2 regions of the Nocardioides sp. SRI_004 genome follow, and region 2 is predicted to be linked to the other one. Evidence: riboswitches for the same ligand, from Rfam matches in the RefSeq annotation. Region 2 holds a riboswitch; the other holds the start of a gene.

Region 1 (7,368 bases), on a different contig from region 2:
CGACCACGCCGCCGGCGTTCGCCAGGATGTCCGGTACGACGAGCACGCCCCGCTCGCGCAGGAGCTCGTCGGCGCGGGTGCTCGTCGGGCCGTTGGCGCCCTCGACGACGAGGCGCGCGCGGATCCGGTCGGCGTTGCCCTCGTGGATCACGCCCTCGACGGCGGCCGGCACGAGCAGGTCGACGTCGAGCTCGAGCAGGTCCTCGTTGCTGATCTCGGTGAGCCGGCCGAAGCCGACCACGCTGCCGGTGGCGTCCACGTGGGCGCACAGGGCCGCGATGTCGAGGCCCTGCGGGTCGCGCACGCCGCCGTACTGGTCACTGACGGCGACGACCCGCACGCCGGCCTCGGCGAGCAGGACCGCGCTGCCGCGGCCGACCTTGCCGAAGCCCTGGACGGCGGCCGTCGTGCCGCGCGGGTCGAGTCCGGTGCTGGAGATCGCGGCGAGCGCGACCTCGACGACGCCCCGGGAGGTCGCCATCGCGCGGCCGAGCGAGCCGCCGAGGCTGATCGGCTTGCCGGTCACGACACCGAGGACGGTGTGCCCGCTGCTCACCGAGTAGGTGTCCATGATCCAGGCCATGGTGCTCTCGTCGGTGCCGATGTCGGGGGCCGGGATGTCGTGCGCCGGGCCGATGATCGGGCTGATCTCGCTGGCGTAGCGGCGGGTCACCCGCTGCAGCTCGGCCTGGCTGTAGTCGCGCGGGTCGATCCGCACGCCGCCCTTCGCGCCGCCGTACGGCACGTCGAGCAGGGCGCACTTCCAGCTCATCCACATCGCCAGGGCGCGGACCTCGTCGAGGTCGACCTCCGGGCTGTAGCGCAGGCCGCCCTTGGCCGGGCCACGGGAGAAGTTGTGCTGCACCCGGTGGCCGATGAGCACCTCGACCTCGCCGCTGTCGCGGCGCAGGGGGATGCTGACGGTCATCTCGCGGCGCGGCGTGGCGAGCATCGCGAAGGTGCCCTCGTCCAGGCCGAGCCGGTCGCAGGCAGCGCGCAGCTGCCGGTGGGCGTCGCCGAGCGGGTCCTTGCGGACCTCCTCGGTGGTCGACGTCCCCGGCAGGACGTCGACGCTCACTGCCCGGCCGCCGCGAGCGCTGCCTCGACCACGTCGAACGCCTCGTTGAGCTGCTCGTCGGTGATCGACAGGGGCGGGAGGAAGCGCAGCACGTTGCCGTAGGTGCCGCAGGTCAGGACGATGACGCCCTCGGCGTGGGAGCGGGTCGCGATCTCCTTGGCCAGGACGGGGTCGGGCGTGTCGGTGCCGGCCTCGACCAGCTCGACCGCGAGCATGGCGCCCCGGCCGCGGACGTCGCCGATCCGGCTGTCGCGCTCGCCGATCGCGCGGAGCCGGCCGACGACGAGCTCCTCGATCTGCCGGGCGCGCTCCACCAGGCCGTCGGCCTCGATGGTCTCGATGACCGCGAGCGCCGCGGCGCAGGCGATCGGGTTGCCGCCGTACGTGCCACCGAGGCCGCCGACGTGGACCGCGTCCATCATCTCGGCGCGGCCGGTGACCGCGGAGAGCGGCAGGCCGCCGGCGATGCCCTTGGCCGTCACGATCAGGTCGGGTACGACGCCGTCGTGCTCGCACGCGAACATCGCACCGGTGCGGGCGAAGCCGCTCTGCACCTCGTCGGCGACGAAGACGACGCCGTTGGCGGTGCACCACTCGGCCAGCGCGGACAGGAAGCCGGCGGCGGGGACGATGAAGCCGCCCTCGCCCTGGATCGGCTCGATCACGACGGCGGCGAGGTTGTCGGCGCCGACCTGCTTCTCGATCACGTCGATGGCACGGGCGGCGGCCGTGGCGCCGTCGAGCCCGCCGTCGCGGTAGGGGTAGGACAGCGGCGCGCGGTAGACCTCGGAGGCGAACGGGCCGAAGCCGTGCTTGTAGGGCATCGACTTGGCGGTCATCGCCATCGTCAGGTTGGTGCGGCCGTGGTAGGCGTGGTCGAAGACGACGACCGCGTCCTTGCCGGTGTGGTGGCGCGCGATCTTGACGGCGTTCTCGACCGCCTCGGCGCCGGAGTTGAAGAGCGCGGTGCGCTTCTCGTGGTCGCCCGGGGTGAGCCGGTTGAGGTGCTCGGCGACGGCGACATAGCCCTCGTAGGGCGTCACCATGAAGCAGGTGTGGGTGAACGCCGCGACCTGCTCCTGCACGGCCGCGACGACGCGCGGCTCGGCCGCACCGACGGTGGTGACGGCGATGCCGGAGCCGAGGTCGATGAGGATGTTGCCGTCGACGTCCTCGAGCAGGCCGCCGCCGGCGTGGGCGGTGAAGACCGGCATCGTCGTACCGACGCCGGAGGCGACGGCCGACGTCTTGCGGGCCATCAGCTCGACCGACTTCGGGCCGGGGATGGGGGTGACCAGGCGGCGTGCCTGGCGTACGGCGGGGGCGGAGGTCTCGGTGGTCACCCTCCTATCGTGCTCCGCGCCCTGCATGTCGTCCAATGCCTTTCTGTTGGGATTTGGATGCCGCTGCGGCATACAGTGGGCGGGTGGACCTGCGCCTCCTGACCACCTTCAGCACGGTGGCCGAGCTGGGCTCGGTGAGCGCCGCCGCGGAGGCGCTGCACGTCACCCAGCCGGCCCTGTCGCGCCAGCTCCAGCAGCTCGAGCGGCAGACCGGTGTCACCCTCTTCCACCGCCACCACCGGCGACTCAGCCTGACCGCCGCCGGCCACACCTTCCTCGCCGCGACGCGCGACGTGCTCACCAGCGCCGAGGCGGCCCGCTCGCTCGCCGAGGCGCTCGCCGCCGGCCGCCTCGAGCGGGTCCGCGCGGCCGCGCCGACCACCACGCTGACCGACGTGGTCGCGCCCTTCCTCGCCACCCTCGGCCCCGACGACCCGCTCATCACCGTGCACGAGGCCAACGCCGCCGACGCGATCGACGGGCTCGGCGACGACCTCGACCTCGCCGTCCTCACCGTGCCGCCGCCGCGGCACCTGAGCAGCGCGCCGGTCGCCCGGCTGCCCGTGTGGGCCTACGTCCGCGCCGACCACCCGTACGCCGGCCGGTCCGCCGTACCCGTCGCCGAGCTCGCCGACGAGCGGCTGATCACGCTCGAGCCCGGTGCCCGACCGCGCACCCTGCTCGACGAGGCGCTCGCCCGCGCCGGTGCGGCGGCCTCCGAGGTGATCGCCTGCAGCAACCCCCAGGTCGCGCAGGCCCTGGCCGCCGCCGGCCGCGGCATCGCCGTCGTCTCCGACGACCCGCGCTTCGACCTCGAGCGCACCCTCGTCCTCGACGACGCGGGCGCGCCACTGACCCTCACCCTCGTCGCGGCCTGGGATCCCCGGCACCACGCGGCGACCGTGCTGGCCGGGCTGGCCGAGCGGCTGGAGGCGTTCTGCAGCGAGCGGTACCCGCCGCTGGCCGGGTAGTGCCTCGCCTCGTCAGCACTCGATGACATTGACGGCGAGACCTCCGCGCGAGGTCTCCTTGTACTTCACGTGCATGTCGCGACCGGTGTCGCGCATGGTCCTGATCGCCTTGTCCAGCGACACCTTGTGGTGGCCGGTCCCGTTGATCGCCAACCGGGCGGCGTTGATCGCCTTCACCGAGGCGATCGCGTTGCGCTCGATGCAGGGGATCTGCACCAGCCCGCCGATCGGGTCGCAGGTCAACCCGAGGTTGTGCTCGATGCCCACCTCGGCGGCGTTCTCGACCTGGGTCGGCGTCCCGCCGAGCACCTCGCACAGCGCACCGGCGGCCATCGCGCAGGCCGACCCGACCTCGCCCTGGCAGCCGACCTCGGCGCCCGAGATCGAGGCGTTCTCCTTGAACAGGATCCCGACGGCGGCGGCGGTGAGCAGGAAGCGCACCACCCCGTCGTCGTCCGCGCCCCGGACGAAGCGCACGTAGTAGTGCAGCACCGCCGGGATGATCCCCGCCGCGCCGTTGGTGGGCGCGGTGACGACGCGACCACCCGAGGCGTTCTCCTCGTTCACCGCGAGCGCGAACAGGTTGACCCAGTCGATGACGTCGAGCGGGTCGCCGCCCTCGGCCCGGGCGCAGAGGTCGGCGTGCAGGCCCGGCGCGCGGCGCGGCACCTTCAGCCCGCCGGGGAGCAGGCCCTCGGCGCTGCAGCCGGCGCGGACGCACTCCTGCATGACCGCCCAGATCTCCAGCAGCCCGGCGCGCACCTCGTCCTCGCTGCGCCACGACAGCTCGTTGGCGAGCATCACGTCGCTGACCCGCAGCCCGGTCTCCTCGCAGATGGCGAGCAGCTGGGCGCCGGTGGTGAAGGGGTACCGGACCTCCGTCCGGTCCACCACCACGCGGTCGGCACCGACCGCGTCCTCGTCGACGACGAACCCACCGCCGACCGAGTAGTAGGTCCGCTCGCGGAAGGCACCCTCGATGCCGTACGCCGTGAAGGTCATCCCGTTCGGGTGCGCGGGCAGCGAGCGGCGCCGGTGCAGCACGAGGTCCTCGGCGGCGTCGAAGCGGACGGTCCGCCTGCCGGCGAGGTCGATCGCCCCGTCGCGTCGTACGACGTCGAGCCGGCCGCGCGCGGCGGCGACGTCCACGGTCGCCGGCAGCTCCCCCTCGAGCCCGAGCACGACGGCGCCCTCCGAGCCGTGGCCGTGCCCGGTCGCCCCCAGCGACCCGAACAGCTCGGCCTTCACCCGTACGGTCGCATCGAGGAGCCTGTCGTGGACGAGGCCGTCGACGAAGGTCTTCGCGGCGCGCATCGGCCCCACCGTGTGTGACGACGACGGACCGATGCCGATGGAGTAGAGGTCGAAGGTGCTCAGGGGCACGACGCGACCTCCCGCTCGAGCACCTCAGGCCTCGAGCAGCGCGTCGTACGCGGCAGCGTCGAGCAGGTCGACGGTGGCGGTCACCTTGACGACGAGGAGCCAGCCGCGGCCGAAGGGGTCGCTGTTGACCAGGCTCGGGTCGCCGTCGACGTCCTCGTTGACCTCGACGACCTCGCCGGTCACCGGCGAGTAGAGGTCGCTGACGGACTTGGTGGACTCGAGCTCGCCGCAGGTCTGGCCCGCGGTGACGGTGTCGCCGACGGCCGGCAGGTCGACGTACACGATGTCGCCGAGAGCGTCGGCGGCGTAGGCCGTCACGCCGACACGCGCGGTGTCGCCGTCGAGGGCGACCCACTCGTGCTCGGCGGAGTACTGGAGGTTCGTGGGGTTGCTCATCGTCTTCTCCTCGAGGTGGGTCAGCGGTTGCGGGTGTAGAAGGGGAGCTCGACGACGTCGGCGTCCTCGAGGGAGCCGCGCAGCAAGACGGAGACCCGGGTGCCGGGCGCCGCGAGGTGCGGCGGCACGTAGGCCATCGCGACCGGCTTCTCCAGCGTCGGCGACGGCGCGCCGCTGGTGACCTCGCCGACCTCGGCGCCGGTGGCCGGGTCGACGACCGGGTAGCCCGCGCGCGGCGAGCGGCGGCCGGTGGAGACCAGCCCGACGAGCACGCGCTCCGGGCCCTGCTCCTTGCGCTTCGCGAGCGCCTCGTGCCCGACGAAGCCGTCCGGCTTGTCGAGGACGACGACCCGGCCCAGGTTGGCCTCGTACGGCGTCGTGTCGCGGCTCAGCTCGTGGCCGTAGAGCGGCATCCCCGCCTCCAGGCGCAGCGTGTCGCGGCAGGCGAGGCCCGCGGGGACGAGGCCGTGCGGCTCCCCCGCCTGCTGCAGCGCGGCCCAGACGGCCTCCGCGTCGGACGGCCGGCAGTAGACCTCGAAGCCGTCCTCGCCGGTGTAGCCCGTCCGCGCGAGCAGCACCTCGACTGCGCCGTCAGGGGCAGCGACCGTGCCGGCGTCGATGGCGTAGTACCTCAGCGACGGCACGTCGAGCTCGGTCAGCTCCGCGACGATCGCGGCCGACGCCGGGCCCTGGACCGCCAGCAGCGCCCACTCCTCCGACGTGTCGCGGACCTCGACGTCGTACCCGTCGGCGCCGGCGGCCACCTCGGGGGCGACGACGGCGACATTGCTGGCGTTCGCGACGACGAGGTAGTGCTCCTCGGCGAGGCGGTAGACGACGAGGTCGTCGATGATCCCGCCGTCCTCGGCGCAGATCATCGAGTAGCGGGCGCGGCCGACGCCGATCGCCGACGGACGACCGACGAGGGCGTGGTCGAGCGCGGCGCCGGCACCCGGGCCGGTCAGCTCGATCTCGCCCATGTGGGTGAGGTCGAAGAGGCCCGCCGTCGTGCGCACGGCCCGGTGCTCGGCGAGCTCCGAGCTGTAGCGGACCGGCATCTGCCAGCCGGCGAAGTCCGTGAAGTTGGCGCCCAGTGCGGTGTGGACCGCGTGCAGCGGGGTGGTGCGCGGGGTGGGGTCGTTCGTTGCCATGCGGAGGCTCCCGGGGTCGAGGGTGCACGGCACCCTGCTGGTCTGCCTCCCCGCTCTGTCATGGGTGCCTGAGAGCTTCACCGCGACGAGCGGCTTGCACCGTGGGCGCAGGACATGGGTCCTGTCTTTCCAGAGTTGCCTCGCCGCGCAGTGATGGGGCCTGAGAGTTTCTCGGGGAGAGTTGCTCCTACGGCGCCCCGTCGCGACCCATCGGGTCAGGCGGGGTCTCTCCTGCTGCGGCTTCGAACGGCCGGTGTGGAGTTGTGTGCGGCGAGGCTACAGGTCGTGGCCGCCCGGGTCCCATTCCCCTCCGGCGCGGACGGCACGCCTGCGTCAGCCGATGCTGGCGCCGCCGTCGACGTAGAGCGTCTGGCCAGTGACGTACGACGACTCGTCGGCCGACAGGAAGGTGACCGCGGCCGCGATGTCGTCCGGCTGACCGACCCGCCTGACCGGGACGGCGTCGGCGTTGAGGCGGCGGAACTCGTCGACGTCCATCTTCAGCCGGGCCGCGGTGGCGTCGGTCATCTCGGTCGCGATGAAGCCCGGCGCGACCGCGTTGACGTTGATCCCGAACGGGCCCAGCTCGATGCCCAGGGTGCGGGTGAAGCCCTGCACGCCCATCTTCGCGGCCGAGTAGTTGGCCTGCCCCCGGTTGCCCAGCGCCGAGATCGAGGAGATGTTCACGACCTTGCCGTACTTCTGCTCCACGAAGTGCTTCTGCGCGGCCTTGGTCATCAAGAACGCACCCTTGAGGTGCACCCCCATCACCAGGTCCCAGTCCTCCTCGGTCATCTTGAACAGGAGGTTGTCGCGGGTGATGCCCGCGTTGTTCACCAGGACGTGGATCCCACCGAGCTCGGTGACGACCCGCTCGATGGCGGCGTCGACCGACGCGCCGTCGGAGACGTTGGCGCCCACGCCGATGGCCTTCGCGCCCTCGGTGAGCGGCAGCTTCGCGGCGGCCTCGGCGGCCGCGGTCTCGTCGAGGTCGACGATCGCGACCGACGCGCCCTCCTCGGCGAACCGGGTGGCGGTGCCGAACC
Region 2 (7,368 bases):
CCGTGCCGACCGTCGCCATCGGCTCCGACGGCATGCCGGCACCGGAGTCCTTCCGTCGCAGCGACAAGCTGCGGCTATCGCGCAAGGAGCTCATCAAGGTGGCCGAGATCGACGAGGCCCTCCTCGCACAGCTGGAGGAGTTCGCCCTCATCACGCCGTCGGCGACCGGGCACTACGACACCGACGCGCTGGTGATTGCGCAGACCGCCAGCGAGCTGGCGGACTTCGGCATCGAGCCCCGCCACCTGCGCGGCTTCCGGGCGGCCGCCGACCGCGAGGTCGGGCTCATCCAGCAGGTCGTCGCCCCCCGCCGCGGCCGCGACGCCGGCGCCGCCGCGCGTGCCGAGGAGGCCGTGAGCGAGATCGCCGCCCTGTCCGTGCGGCTGCACGCCACCCTGGTCAAGGCGGGCCTGCGCCGGATCTGAGGGCCGGCGGGTCGCGGGGATCCGGCGAGGCCGCGGATTGGGCAGGAACTGCAGCTCCGGGCGTTGGATTGTTGCGGTTTGGTCCCAAACCGCAACACCTGCGCGACCCCCACGCAGCCACCACTCCCACCTCATCCCACCCCGAGTAGTGTTGAGGCATGCGCGAGGTGGATGTCCTGGGAGTCCGGGTGGAGATGCCGTCCAACCAGCCCATCGTGCTGCTGCGCGAGACCGTCGGGGACCGCTACGTGCCGATCTGGATCGGCGCCGTGGAGGCCACCGCGATCGCGTTCGCCCAGCAGGGCGTCGTCCCCCCTCGACCGCTGACGCACGACCTCATGAGGGACCTGCTCGCGGCGACCGGGGGAGAGCTGTCGGAGGTGCGGATCACCGACGTGAAGGACGGCGTCTTCTTCGCGACGCTGGTCCTGGCGTCGGGTGCCGAGGTGAGCGCGCGCCCGTCGGACTCGATCGCCCTCGCCCTTCGCACCGGTACGACGATCTACTGCTCGGAGGAGGTCCTGGCCGAGGCGGGGATCTCGGCGCCGGCCGAGGAGGAGGACGAGGTCGAGGCGTTCCGGGAGTTCCTGGACCACGTCTCGCCCGAGGACTTCGAAGCAGGACAGTGACGGGAGTTCCCTCAGCCTCAAGTTGAGGCTGAGGGTTTTTGACGACACGCCCGGCGACGTCTTTGACCGGCCCGTCATCGGCGCCGTACCTTGAAGAGTCGAATGACAGCCGTGCAATGCCTGCGCGACCACCCCTTGATCACCCACCTGATCGAACCCCTGCGGAGGACCCCGTGAACGAGCAGCAGCCCGAGAAGGTCGGTCAGGACACGGCCGCGGCGACCGCTGCCGCCGAGGAGCAGGGGCTGCTCTTCACCGACGACGTCTCCCCGCTGCCGAGCGACCTGGGCTACCGCGGTCCGACCGCGTGCAACGCGGCCGGCATCACCTACCGCCAGCTCGACTACTGGGCGCGCACCGGCCTGATCGAGCCGAGCGTGCGCGGTGCCAAGGGGTCCGGCTCGCAGCGCCTCTACAGCTTCCGCGACATCCTGATCCTCAAGATCATCAAGCGCCTGCTGGACGCCGGCATCTCGCTGCAGCAGATCCGTACGGCGGTCGGGCACCTGCGTGAGCGTGGCACCGACGACCTGACCCAGGTCACGCTCATGAGCGACGGCGCCTCGGTCTACGAGTGCACCAGCAACGACGAGGTCATCGACCTCCTGCAGGGCGGCCAGGGCGTGTTCGGCATCGCCATCGGCGGTGTCTGGCGCGAGATCGAGGGCACCCTCGCCCAGCTGCCGAGCGAGAGCGCCAGCGACACCGAGCAGGCCGAGGACGTGGCCGGCGACGAGCTCGCCGCGCGTCGCGCTGCGAGGAACGCCGGCTAGGCGTTGTAACCTGTAGCTGCTGTTCATCCCGCACGGGAGAGTCAGGACACGTCGCTGACGTGGGCCTGCGCCGAAGGGGCAATTCCTCCCCGGAACCTCTCAGGCGCCCGGACCGTGCGGAGCAGGCAACTCTGGAGGCGCAGCGACGCGCCGACAGAGGGGGAGGGCTCGATCCTTTTCGATCCCGAGGAAGCCTGCCTGCTGATGAGTGCCCCCTTCGTCAACCGCCACATCGGTCCCGACAACGACCAGGTCGCGACCATGCTCGACCGTCTCGGCTACGCGTCGATCGACGCGCTCATGGACGCGGCCGTGCCGAAGTCCATCCGGTCCGGCGAGGAGCTCGACCTGCCGGCGGCCGCCGACGAGGAGACCGCCGCCGCCGAGCTGCGCGCCCTGGCCGCGGCCAACGTCCCCGGTGAGCCGATGATCGGCCTGGGCTACCACGCGACCGTGACGCCCGCCGTGATCCGCCGCAACGTGCTCGAGGACCCGAGCTGGTACACCGCCTACACGCCGTACCAGCCGGAGATCTCGCAGGGCCGCCTTGAGGCGCTCATCAACTTCCAGACGATGGTCTCCGACCTGACCGGGCTGACCACCGCCGGCTCGTCCCTGCTGGACGAGGGTACGGCGGCTGCCGAGGCCGTCGCGCTGGCGTTCCGCGCGAACCGCAAGGCCTCGGGCCCGTTCGTCGTCGACGCGGACGCGCTGCCGCAGACCATCGACGTCGTGCGCACCCGCGCCGAGGGCATCGGGATCGAGATCGTGGTCGCCGACCTCACCGAGGGCCTGCCCGAGGGCGATGTCTCCGGCGTGCTGATCCAGTACCCCGGCGCCTCCGGCCGGATCGCCGACATCAAGCCGGTCATCGACGCGGTCCACGAGCGGGGCGGCCTCGCGGTCGTCGCCGCCGACCTGCTCGCGCTGACCCTGCTCGAGGCGCCCGGCACGCTCGGCGCCGACGTCGTGGTCGGCTCGGCCCAGCGCTTCGGCGTCCCGCTGTTCTACGGCGGCCCGCACGCCGGCTTCATCAGCGTCCGCGAGGGCCTCGAGCGCCAGCTGCCCGGGCGCCTGGTCGGCGTCTCGGTCGACGCCGAGGGACGCCCGGCGTACCGGCTCGCCCTGCAGACCCGCGAGCAGCACATCCGCCGCGACAAGGCGACGTCCAACATCTGCACCGCCCAGGTGCTGCTCGCCGTGACCGCCGGCATGTACGCCGTCTACCACGGTCCGCAGGGCCTGAAGGAGATTGCGGCCGACATCCACGGCCTCGCCCGCCGGGCCGCCGCGTCCCTCGAGGCCGCCGGCATCGAGGTCGTCAACGACACCTTCTTCGACACCCTCAACGTCCGCGTCCCCGGTCGTTCCGGTGCGGTCGTCACGGCCGCCCGTGAGGCCGGCATCCACCTGCGGCCGGTCGACGGCGACACCGTCGGCATCTCGTTCGGCGAGTCCGCCGGCGAGGCCACGCTCGCCGCCGTCCTCGGTGCCTTCGGGGTGACGGAGGTGTCGGCCGAGGGCGACGCCGGGCTGCCCGAGGACCTCGAGCGGACCACGGAGTTCCTGACCCACCCGGTCTTCAACACCCATCACAACGAGACCTCGATGCTGCGCTACCTCGCGCGGCTCTCGAACCGCGACTACGCGCTCGACCGCGGCATGATCCCGCTCGGCTCCTGCACGATGAAGCTCAACGCGACCACCGAGATGGAGCCCATCTCGCTCGCCGGCTTCGCCAACCTCCACCCGTTCGTCCCGGCCGCGGACGCCGACGGCTACCGCCAGCTGATCGAGCAGCTCGAGGGCTGGCTGGCCGAGGCCACCGGCTACGACCGCGTCTCCATCCAGCCGAACGCCGGCGCGCAGGGCGAGTTCGCGGGCATGCTCGCGATCCGCAACTACCACCGCGCCAACGGCCAGGGCCAGCGCGACGTCTGCCTTATCCCGTCGTCCGCCCACGGCACCAACCCCGCCTCGGCCGTCATGGTCGGGATGAAGGTCGTCGTCGTGAAGGCGACCGACGACGGCACCGTCGACCTCGAGGACCTGCGGGCCAAGTGCGAGCAGTACTCCGAGACGCTCGCCGCGATCATGGTGACCTACCCGTCGACGCACGGCGTCTACGAGGAGACCATCACCGAGCTGTGCGACATCGTCCACGAGCACGGCGGCCAGGTGTACGTCGACGGCGCGAACTTCAACGCGCTGCTCGGCTACGCGCAGCCCGGCAAGTTCGGCGGCGACGTCTCGCACCTCAACCTGCACAAGACGTTCTGCATCCCGCACGGTGGCGGCGGCCCGGGCGTGGGCCCGGTCGCGGTGCGCGCGCACCTGGCGCCGTACCTCCCGACGCACCCGCTGCACCCCGACGCCGACCGGCGCGAGGGCACCGGTGCGATCAGCGCCGCGCCGTTCGGCTCCGCCGGCATCCTGCCGATCTCGTGGGCCTACATCCGGATGATGGGCGCTGAGGGCCTCACCCGTGCGACCGCGGTCGCGGTTCTGTCCGCCAACTACGTCGCGGCCCGACTGGGCGAGCACTTCCCGGTGCTCTACCGAGGCGAGTCCGGGCTGGTCGCCCACGAGTGCATCCTCGACCTGCGCGGCATCACCGCAGCGACGGGCGTCTCGGTCGGTGACGTCGCCAAGCGGCTCATCGACTACGGCTTCCACGCCCCGACGATGTCGTTCCCGGTCGCGGGCACGCTGATGGTCGAGCCGACGGAGTCCGAGGACCTCACCGAGCTCGACCGGTTCTGCGACGCGATGATCGCGATCAAGGGCGAGATCGACCGGGTCGCCGCGGGGGAGTGGGACGTCGACGCGTCGCCGCTGCACCACGCCCCGCACACCGCCCGCGCGCTGGTCGGCGAGTGGGACCGTGCCTACTCCCGCGAGGTCGGCGTCTTCCCGGCGGGCCTCGCCGGCGCGGCCGACAAGTACTGGCCGCCGGTCGCCCGGATCGACCAGGCCTACGGCGACCGCAACCTGGTGTGCGCGTGCCCGCCGATGGACGCCTACGCCGAATGACCGTGTACGACGACCGGCTGGCCGCGCTCCAGGGCGCGGGCCGGCTGCCTTCGGTCGTGGCGGGCGTGGCGCGCGGGGGCGAGCCGGTCTGGTCCGGCTGCTCCTCGGCGCTGCCCGGGGTCGGCGTCGACTCCGCCTACCGGATCGGCTCGATCACCAAGACCCTGACGGCGGTCCTCGTCCTGCAGCTGCGGGACGAGGGCCTGCTCGACCTCGCCGACCCGGTGGGGCGATTCCTGCCCGAGTGCGGGTACCCCGACGCCACGCTGCGCGAGCTCCTCGCGCACACGGGCGGGCTGCAGAGCGAGCCGGTCGGACCGTGGTGGGAGCGCGTGGACGGCGGCGGTGTCGCCGAGCTGCTCGCCGCCAACGACGGATCCGGGCGGGTGGCTGCGGCGGGGGAGTACTACCACTACTCGAACCTCGGCTTCGCGCTGCTGGGCGAGGTCGTGGCCCGGCTGCGCGGCGCACCCTGGTGGGAGGTCGTCCAGCAGCGGCTGCTCGTCCCGCTCGGGATGGGCGCGACGTCGTACCACCCTCCTGCGGAGCACGCGCCCGGCCGCAGCGTCGACCACTTCGCCCACACCCTGAGCGCCGAGCCGCACACCGACACGGGCGCCATGGCGCCCGCCGGACAGCTGTGGAGCACGGTCGCGGACCTGCTGCGGTGGGCCGACTTCCTGGCCTCCGGCCATCGCGACGTGCTCTCCGCGTCCACGCTGGCGGAGATGGCGGCGCCGGTCGCTCCGGCCGACGCCTACGGGCTCGGCCTCCGCGTGCTCCACGTCGGCGGACGGACGATGGTCGGCCACACCGGCTCGATGCCGGGCTTCCAGGCCTCGCTCTTCGTCGACCGGGACACCCGTGACGCCGTCGTCGCGCTCGCCAACGCGACGACCGGCCTGCGGCCCGAGCAGGTGCCGGCGACGCTGCTCGGTGACGTCGCGGCGCCGGTGGCGCAGCCGTGGTTCCCCTCGCTGCCGCCCCTGCCGGGCGAGGTGGCCGAGCTGCTCGGGCTGTGGTTCTGGGGCAACACGGGCTTCGCCTTCGAGTGGACCGGCGGTGAGCTGGTGGCCCGCGACCTGCGCACGGCCGAGCTCCACGAGCGCTTCGTCGACGTCGACGGCGCCTTCGTCGGGGCCGAGGGCTACCACCGCGGCGAACGGCTGCTGGTCCGGCGCGATGCCGACACGGGCGCGGTTCGCAGCCTGGAGTGCGCGACGTTCGTCTACACCCGCACGCCGTACGACCCGGCGGTCACGATCCCCGGGGGCCATCCGGGAAGGCCGTGACCACGGACGCGAGCCCGACCGCCACGCTGAGCGCGACCACGGCCCACGCCCAGCCGGGCAGCAGGTGCGGGAAGCGGGCGAGCAGCACGACCGGCACGACGAGGTGGACCGTCACCGTGCCGATCCACGGCCACGGCGAGCGCCGCGCCACCAGCGCCGCCGCCCCCAGCGGCAACGGCGCGAGGACCACCCAGCCGAGCGCGACCGCGAGGACCAGCCCGCCGTGGGCCGCGAGCCAGGTCGCGAGCGACCAGGGGTCGACGCCTGCGCCCGCCCACGCCGCGGCCGAGGTCGCGACGGCGACGACGATGACGGCGGAGCGGGTCAGCTGATCGGGTCGAAGCCGGAGATGCACGAGCGTCCGTCCCGCTCCTCGACGTGCACGACCGCGGCGATCTCGGCGTCGGTGTAGGGCTCCTCGTCGCTGGTCACCCGGACCGTGAACGATCCCTCGGTGTCGCCCTCGACGTCGGAGATCTCGTAGGTCGCGTCGGGGTCGTCCTCGCCGGTCTCGTCACGCACCGTCTCGATCAGCTTCTCGAGGTCGGCGCGGTCCTTCCCGGACGGCGCCTCGCAGAGCAGGTCGATCCCGTCGTCCACCTCGAGGTCCTCCGCGGCGTCGACCGCGGCGTCGGCGACCTCCTCGACGCTGGTCGGGTCACCGCCGGAGGCGACGACGAGCGCGGTCACGCTGCCGGCGAGGAGCAGCACGAGGGCGACGGCTCCGGCGACGATCCATCCCAGTCTGGTCATGCGGGCACCCTGCCCCGGGAGCCCGCTGCTCACACCCAGGGGCCAGCGGGCATGATGGGGCCATGAACGAGAACACGTTCTATGAACCGGGGACGAGCGCGTCTCCGCCGCAGGCCGGGCAGCAAGCTGCCGGAGACGGCTCTCGCCGCGCTGCCGTCCAGTTCGCCTGGTTCCGCGACGAGGGTGACGCGCTGGTCCCGCTGCCGCTGGCGCAGAGCCTCTGGCGCTCGGACCAGATGCACGGGGTCGCCGTCAGCGGCCTGCTGGCGCGTGCCCTCGAGAAGGCCGTGGACGACGCCGGGCGCAGCGAGCTCGTCCCGGCTCGCTACCACGTCGACCTCTTCCGCCCGGCCCGGATGATCCCGACGACGGCACGAGCGACGGTGGTCAGGGAAGGTCCCCGGCTGCTGCTGGCCGACGCCGTGGTCGAGCAGGAGGGCGAGGTCGTCGCCCGGGCGAGCGG

What was found. A riboswitch is a leader RNA that binds a small molecule or an ion and turns the genes downstream of it on or off. The one in region 2 is predicted to bind glycine.
Region 1: it holds a riboswitch for glycine, as region 2 does, so the genes downstream of both, gcvT (glycine cleavage system aminomethyltransferase GcvT) here and gcvP (aminomethyl-transferring glycine dehydrogenase) in region 2, are expected to answer to the same signal.

Annotation. Positions count from the first base shown of each region.
Region 1 is NZ_JBYCZV010000015.1:51,085-58,452, reverse strand. It holds gene AC2YHB_RS19395 (Glu/Leu/Phe/Val family dehydrogenase) at 1-1,078, opposite strand, end outside; gene gabT (4-aminobutyrate--2-oxoglutarate transaminase) at 1,075-2,421, opposite strand; gene AC2YHB_RS19385 (LysR family transcriptional regulator) at 2,505-3,392, shown strand; gene AC2YHB_RS19380 (L-serine ammonia-lyase) at 3,405-4,775, opposite strand; gene gcvH (glycine cleavage system protein GcvH) at 4,800-5,171, opposite strand; gene gcvT (glycine cleavage system aminomethyltransferase GcvT) at 5,192-6,322, opposite strand; glycine riboswitch at 6,368-6,460, opposite strand; glycine riboswitch at 6,461-6,567, opposite strand; gene AC2YHB_RS19365 (SDR family NAD(P)-dependent oxidoreductase) at 6,656-7,368, opposite strand, start outside.
Region 2 is NZ_JBYCZV010000004.1:289,678-297,045, reverse strand. It holds gene ftsR (transcriptional regulator FtsR) at 1-425, shown strand, start outside; gene AC2YHB_RS07340 (bifunctional nuclease family protein) at 584-1,054, shown strand; gene AC2YHB_RS07335 (MerR family transcriptional regulator) at 1,228-1,827, shown strand; glycine riboswitch at 1,851-1,952, shown strand; gene gcvP (aminomethyl-transferring glycine dehydrogenase) at 2,032-4,860, shown strand; gene AC2YHB_RS07325 (serine hydrolase domain-containing protein) at 4,857-6,152, shown strand; gene AC2YHB_RS07320 (hypothetical protein) at 6,118-6,507, opposite strand; gene AC2YHB_RS07315 (hypothetical protein) at 6,477-6,905, opposite strand; gene AC2YHB_RS07310 (acyl-CoA thioesterase domain-containing protein) at 6,968-7,368, shown strand, end outside.